One region of the Microbacterium sp. CIAB417 genome, then DNA from elsewhere that is predicted to be linked to it. Evidence: riboswitches for the same ligand, from Rfam matches in the RefSeq annotation. Region 1 holds a riboswitch; each other region holds the start of a gene.
What was found. A riboswitch is a leader RNA that binds a small molecule or an ion and turns the genes downstream of it on or off. The one in region 1 is predicted to bind thiamine pyrophosphate.
Positions count from the first base shown of each region.

Region 2: it holds a riboswitch for thiamine pyrophosphate, as region 1 does, so the genes downstream of both, thiM (hydroxyethylthiazole kinase) here and KYX17_RS08700 (ECF transporter S component) in region 1, are expected to answer to the same signal.
Region 3: it holds a riboswitch for thiamine pyrophosphate, as region 1 does, so the genes downstream of both, thiM (hydroxyethylthiazole kinase) here and KYX17_RS08700 (ECF transporter S component) in region 1, are expected to answer to the same signal.

Region 1 covers NZ_JAHZUT010000002.1:406,505-408,757, forward strand. Annotated here, with positions in the region: gene KYX17_RS08695 (D-alanyl-D-alanine carboxypeptidase) at 1-1,037, opposite strand, end outside; TPP riboswitch at 1,075-1,185, shown strand; gene KYX17_RS08700 (ECF transporter S component) at 1,178-1,816, shown strand; gene KYX17_RS08705 (ABC transporter ATP-binding protein) at 1,813-2,253, shown strand, end outside.
Region 2 covers NZ_JAHZUT010000003.1:1,002,463-1,004,715, forward strand. Annotated here, with positions in the region: gene thiE (thiamine phosphate synthase) at 1-511, opposite strand, end outside; gene thiM (hydroxyethylthiazole kinase) at 508-1,317, opposite strand; TPP riboswitch at 1,309-1,400, opposite strand; partial or broken gene KYX17_RS17235 (ABC transporter ATP-binding protein) at 1,445-1,678, opposite strand; gene KYX17_RS17240 (Rieske 2Fe-2S domain-containing protein) at 2,013-2,253, shown strand, end outside.
Region 3 covers NZ_JAHZUT010000011.1:122,784-125,036, reverse strand. Annotated here, with positions in the region: gene KYX17_RS28735 (bifunctional hydroxymethylpyrimidine kinase/phosphomethylpyrimidine kinase) at 1-402, opposite strand, end outside; gene thiM (hydroxyethylthiazole kinase) at 399-1,241, opposite strand; TPP riboswitch at 1,231-1,324, opposite strand; gene KYX17_RS28725 (DUF402 domain-containing protein) at 1,348-2,055, opposite strand; gene KYX17_RS28720 (glycoside hydrolase family 3 N-terminal domain-containing protein) at 2,115-2,253, opposite strand, start outside.

The sequences.
Region 1 (2,253 bases):
ACGATCTCGGCGATGACCGGGTCTGCCAACGCGCGCTTGGCGACCTCCAGGAGCGCCTCGGGGGTCGCCGTGTTCTCGGCCTCGATGCCGGCGGGGCCGGCGATCGTGATGCCCGCCAGGCCGTGGGCGGCGAGCCAGTCGTTGGCCGCCCGCGCGTAGACGGCGTTGTTGGGCCAGATGGTGTCGGCGAGGCGGTCGGCGTAGTTGTTCGCGGAGCCCATGAGCATGCCCTGCAGCATCTGGTACTCGCTGAGCGTTCCTCCCACAGGAACGTCCAGCGCCGATTCGCCGTTGCGGCGGTACGACCAGTATTCGCGCTCGTCGGCGGCGCTGAAGGCGAACTCCCTGCCTTGCTCGCCCGCGGCCAGGGGCATCTGGTCGAGGACGACCATCGCCGTCACGACCTTGGTGATGCTCGCGATCGACCGGGCATCGGCGCTGGACGCGATGGCCGAGCCCACGCCGTCGACCACAACGGCGGCGCTGCCCTCGCCCGGCCAGGCGCCGACGGCCGCTGCCGCGGGGGTGGGCTCGACGACGGACGCCTGCACGGTGGGGGCGATCGCATGCAGCGGCCAGAGGAGCGTGGTGCCGCAGTACGCCGCGATCACGGCGACGATCAGCCCGATCGGAACGAGCACCCCGGGGCGCCACGGGGTGCGGCGCGGGGCGCGGGCGAGCAGGTCTGCGGCGACGGGGGTGAACGATGCGGCGCCCGCGGCCTCGATCTGCGGAACCGCCCGGGACGCGTGGGTAACGGAGGTCTCATCGACCCAGCTCAGCGCCGTGGTCACGGGAGGCACGACCACCGGCACCGACGCGGTCGCATCCTGCGCGGGAGAGAAGGTGTGCTCCGATGTGTCGTCGAAGCTCGCGGCCGCGATCATCGCCGGAGTGGATGCCGCATCCGCCGGCACGCGCGGCACGTCGATCTGGAGGTCGTCGGGCGGCAGCGGCGCCTCGTCGACGGTCGGCTCGGCGCGTCCGCCGCGGCGCAGCGAACGCCGAGTGGGCGGGGTCGGGCCTGTCACGGTCACTCGCCTACGGTAGCGCGAGCTGCGGGTCTATACTCGGCACGTCAACCACGGGAGTCCGGTGAGCCGGGCTGAGAGGAAGCGGATCCACGCTTCGACCGTCGAACCTGATCCGGATCATGCCGGCGCAGGAAGGAGCATCAATGCACACGTCCACGTCCACATCCGCTCGTCCTTCTCTCACCTCCCGGTGGCGCTGGCGGGTCGTCGACATCGTCGTCGCCAGCGTGATCGGTGTCGCCGCCGGCGTCATCTTCTGGGTCTGGGGCCAGGCCTGGACGCCGCTGAGCACGGCGCTCGCGTTCCTGCCGGGGCTCGAGGGCCTGCTCGCCGGGGGCTGGCTGTTCGCGGGTGTGCTCACGGGGCTCATCATCCGCAAGCCCGGCGCGGCGCTGTACGGCGAGATCGTCGCCGCGGTCGTCTCCATGGCGCTCGGCACGCAGTGGGGCTTCACGACCTTCATCTGGGGCGTCGTGCAGGGGGTGGGTGCCGAACTCGGCTTCGCGCTGTTCGCCTACGCGAACTACCGGCTCTGGGTCGCCCTCGTCTCGGGTGCGCTCACGGGACTGGCCGTGGCGCTGCTCGACACCAACTTCTCCTCCATCGCGGCGTACGACGCCGGCCCCCGCGCGATCTACTTCGTCTCGGCGATCGTCTCGGGCATCCTCATCGCGGGGCTCGTCTCGTGGCTGATCGCTCGTGCGCTCGCCGCGACGGGAGCGCTCGACCGGTTCGCCTCCGGACGTCAGGCGCGCATCGTCGAAGCCGCCGACGCGGCGTGACGCTCGGCGCGCGGGTCGTCGCCCGCGGGTGGGGGTGGCGGCACGCCGGCCGCAGGCGCTGGGCCGTCGCCGACATCGATCTGACGATTGAGCCCGGTGAGCGGGTGCTGCTGCTGGGAGCGAGCGGTGCGGGAAAGTCGACGCTGCTGCGCGCCTTCGCCGGCGTGCTGGGCGGCGACGAGGACGGCGAGGCCACGGGAGAGCTGACCGTCGACGGCCAGCCCCCCGCATCCGTCCGCGGCGTCGCGGGCATGGTGCTGCAGGACCCCGACGCGCAGGTGATCCTCGCCCGCGTCGGCGACGACGTCGCGTTCGGCTGCGAGAACCTCGGGGTACCCGCCGGCGACATCTGGCCGCGAGTCGGTGAAGCGCTGGATGCGGTGGGGCTGTCGGTGCCGCTCGACCACCCCACGTCCGCCCTGTCGGGCGGACAGAAG
Region 2 (2,253 bases), on a different contig from region 1:
CGATCGCCACCGCGGGAAGGGCGCTCGCCGCGACCAGCCGGGCGAGCCTCTCGTGGCCCAACGGTGGCGGCGCATCGCGCTTCGTGGCGGTCGCGTGAAGGGCACCGATGCCGACGTAGTCCACGACACTACTGTCGGATGCGGAAGCCAGCTGCTCCGGCGTGGCGGCGCTCAGGCCGACGATCGCGTCGTCGCCGACCAGTGTGCGCACCGCCTCCGGCGGAAGATCGCTCTGCCCCACGTGCACTCCCGACACGCGCGCGCCCGCCTGGCGAGCCGCGAGGAAGACGTCCACGCGGTCGTTGACGAGCAGCGCGACGCCGTCGGGCAGCACGGCCGACACCCTCGTCACCGTGTCGAGGAAGCGACGTGCGGAGGCGTCCTTCTCGCGCAGCTGCACTGCCGTGACGCCGTTCGCCGTCGCCTGGCGCACCACCTCGACGATGTCGTGGCCCGCCGCCGCGGCGATGCCTGCATCCGTCACGAGGTACAGCGAGAGGTCGGCGTTCACGAGATTACCGCCCGGTGGCGAAGTGTGTCGGCGTCGAGGCCGGCGAGGGCATCGAGGAACGCGACGGCGAAACCTCCGGGTCCCCCGGAGCGCTCAGCGGCGAGCTCTGCGGCGACGTTGTAGACCGTGACCGCGGCAGTCACCGCCGCGAAGCGATCCTTGTCGACGCCCGCGAACGCCGCCATGACCGCACCGAGAGCGCATCCGCCACCGGTCACCCGCGTCAGCAATGCGTCGCCGTTACCGAGTCGTGCCTCGCGGGCGCCGTCCGTGACCACGTCGACCACGCCGGAGACGGCGACGATGGCGCCGGTGGCATGTGCGATGCGCCGGGCGGCGGCGACCGCATCCTCGACGGCGTCGGTCGCGTCGACTCCGCGGCCGCCGGCGCCCGAGCCGTCGAGGGCGAGGATCTCGGATGCGTTGCCGCGCACGACGCTCGGCGCCGCCGCGACGAGCTCGGCGGCGAGTGCGGTGCGCACCGGCAGGACGCCGATCGCCACGGGGTCGAGCACCCAGGGAGTACCCGCGTCCTGAGCGGCCGCCACGGCCTCGCGCATCGCCTCCCGCTGCTCTGCGCCGGGTGTGCCGAGATTGACCAGGACGCCCGAGGCGATGCGCGCGAACGGCCCCGCCTCGTCCGGGATGTCGACCATCGCCGGAGCCGCCCCGAGGGCGAGGAGGACGTTGGCGGTGAAGCCGGTGACCACCGCGTTGGTCAGACACTGCACGAGCGGGCCTTGCTGCCGCACCGTCTCCCAGGCCCGGATGGTGGATTCGATCAGGTTCTCTGGCGCGCGCGTCATGTGCGACATCCCTCCGCTCGTACTGACGAGATCAGGTTCGACGGGTGTGATCTCAGCCCCGCAGGGCACCCCGTGTCGTATGTGTGGGTTCAGGTTAGCGGACGGCCCGGACCGCGAGGCGCCTCGATCACACCGCGTCCGTGAGGCTCGTCAGCCGGTTGTCGATCCTGCCATCGACCACGGTGACGAGCTCGTCCAGCGCCTCGCGGTGCACGAGGTCGTGGGTGACGAGGAGGGTGGCGATGTCGCGCTCGTGCGTGAGGTCCGCGATGAGCTGCATGATCCCCGCCCCGCGTTCCTGATCGAGGGCACTGGTCGGCTCATCGACGAGCAGGACTTCCGGCTCGTGCACGAGTCCGCGGGTCATGGTGGGTGGCGATCGCGTTGAGCGCTCGGATGCGCTCGACGTACCGCTCGTCGAGAGCGATGAGCCGTACACCGTCGATGTCCGGGCCGCCGCCGGAGCGTGTGACAACGGCCACGGCGGAACCCTGCTCCGCGGCCCGGCGCGCCACCGCCGACCCCACCGGCCCCGCTCCGACCACGACCATCCGCTGGGATTGCATGGTGTGAGCATGCCAGGAGCGATGGCGGGGAAGGTGACGCAGGGGCGTCCGTCCCGTGAAGAGTTCACGGCTGCCCGGCGCACGTCGTCGTCGATCGGTGGCCCTCGACGCCGCTGCTACGGTGGCGTCATGAGCACTTCCCCCTCGCCGGGACAAGCGATCAAGGTCGGAGTCGTGGGCGACGTCGATGAGGATGCCGCGCTCGTCGTGCCGCGTGCCACGGCCGGCACCCTGGATGACATCGCCGTGATCTTCAGCGCCGGTCGCTACTACGCGATCGACAACACCTGTACGCATGAGCAGACCTCCCTCGCGCAGGGCTGGATAGAGAACGGATGCGTCGAGTGCCCTCTGCATGCGGCGACGTTCC
Region 3 (2,253 bases), on a different contig from region 1:
GCCGAGGTAGTCCACGGTCCCCTCCGGCAGGGCCAGAACGGCATCGAGGTGCTCGGGCCTGTGGGCGGTGAGCCCGATCAGCGCCTCAGGTCCGAGCGCCTCACGAGCGCGGAGGACGGACACGTCTCCCTGCCCCAGATGCACGCCATCGATGCGCGCTCCCGCCGCCCGCGCCGCGAGCGCGGCCTCCACCCGGTCGTTCACCACGAGCAGGGCGCGTCCGTCGATGACACGGGACAGCTCGACGAGCTGCGCCGTCGTCTCGGCGTCCGTCGCCGTCTTGTCTCGCAGCTGCACGACGCGCACGCCTCCGGCGACGGCCTGACGGACGGTCTCGATGACGCCGCGACCGCCGCAGAGCGACGTGTCGGTGACGAGATACAGCGAGAGGTCCGGGGTCATCGGACGGCGCCTTCGACACGTGCGGCAGCAGCCACGTCGTCCGGCCGTACAGCCGCGAGCGCGTCGAGCAGTGCGACCGCGAAGCTCCCCGGCCCCCGTGAGGCACGCGCGGCGTTCTCCGCTGCGACCGTGTACACCAGACTCGCCGCCGCGACCGTCACCAACGGATCGCCGGTGCGCGCCGTCCCGAGGAATGCCGCCATCACCGCGCCGAGTGCGCATCCGCCGCCGGTCACCTTGGTGAGCAGCTCGTGTCCGTTCGCGATGCGCAGGACGCGCGCGCCGTCCGTGATGAGGTCGACCGGTCCGGAGACCGCGACGACGCCGCCGTGGCGTTCGGCGAGCGCGAATGCGGCGTCGGCCGCGGCATCCGTGCTGTCGATCGCATCCACACCGCGGCCGCCGACGGAGTGACCCGCGAGTGCCAGGATCTCCGACGCGTTGCCGCGGATCGCCGTGGGATTCTGCTCGGCGAGCTCTCGGGCGAGAGCGGTGCGCACCGGCAGCACGCCGATCGCGACGGGGTCGAGCACCCAGGGCGTGCCGGCGTCCACGGCGCCGCCGACGGCCTCGCGCGCGGCGTCGCGCTGCTCGGGCGTCGGCGTGCCGAGGTTGACCAGCACTCCCGAGGCGACGGATGCGAACATCCTGGACTCGCCGACGATGTCGACCATCGCCGGCGCAGCGCCGAGCGCCAGCAGCGCGTTCGCGGTGAACCCCGTCACCACTGCGTTCGTGATGCAGTGCGTGAGCGGCGGCGCCGCGCGCAGCGCATCGAGGAGAGCGCCGGCCTCCGTGACGAGGTCGGCTTCGGACGGTGGGCAGAGGCGATCGCTCACGCGACATCCCTTCGCTAGTACGAACTAGATCAGGTTCGACGGGTGTGTTCTCAGCCGCGGATGCGGCACCCCGTGTCACTGCCTCGCAGTCTAGCGAAGCGGTCGTTCAGGACGGCAGGTCCGCCAGTTCGGCGACCGTCCAGGACGGCTCAGGCCGCCAGCGCAACCACTCCGGCGCGAACGCCCAATGCCCCGCGTGGAAGGACGCGATGGCGGCCGCAGCGTGATCCTCGATCAGGGCGGCCTCCTCCGGTGCGATGCGTCCCTGCTCGACGGCCGCGACGAGTTCGTCCTCGTCCTTCATGTGGATCGTGCCGTCAGCCGTGATCCACACGTCCAGCACGTGATCGGACGAGTACGTCGCCCGATCCGTACGCTGGTGCGCGTTCTCGAGATTGACGTACCATCCGCCGAAGGTCCACTCGGAGCCGTCCGCCTCCTCCCAGAAGAGCCAGACCGACCACGGCAGGTCGGCCGGTGCGATCCGCAGGATGCCGTTGCCCCACCAGTCCTCGACGATGCGGGTGCGCGGCACGCGCCAGCGCTGGTCGAGCGGAACCGTGCGGATGCGACGGCCGTCCGGGGCGCCCATGCCTTCGAGCCTCGTTCCCACCCCCAGCCACGCGACGAGGCCTCGCTCGTCGTCGCGCACGACGCGCATCGGGGCGATGTTCGACGCTTCCCCGTCCTGCCAGCGCGGCTTGCGGTAGTGCCAGTCGATCTGCGCGCCGGGAGCGAGGAAGGGCGGGATGCCGAGGTCCCGCGCGCCTGCGGGGGCGGTCGGGGCGGTGGGCCGCAGGACGACGCCGGTCACTCGGCGTCCTCCCGCTCGAGAAGGTCGGCTGTCATGCCCCCATCCTGGCGCAGCTCGGCTCAGGGACGCGTCGACGCGACCAGCTCGGCCACCCGTGTCGCCGCCTCCGACAGACGCTCCGCGAACTCCGGGTCGGACTCCGCCCGCGCCGTCACGGCCTCGATGATGCGGGTGGCCGTGTCGGGCGTGGAGCCGGCG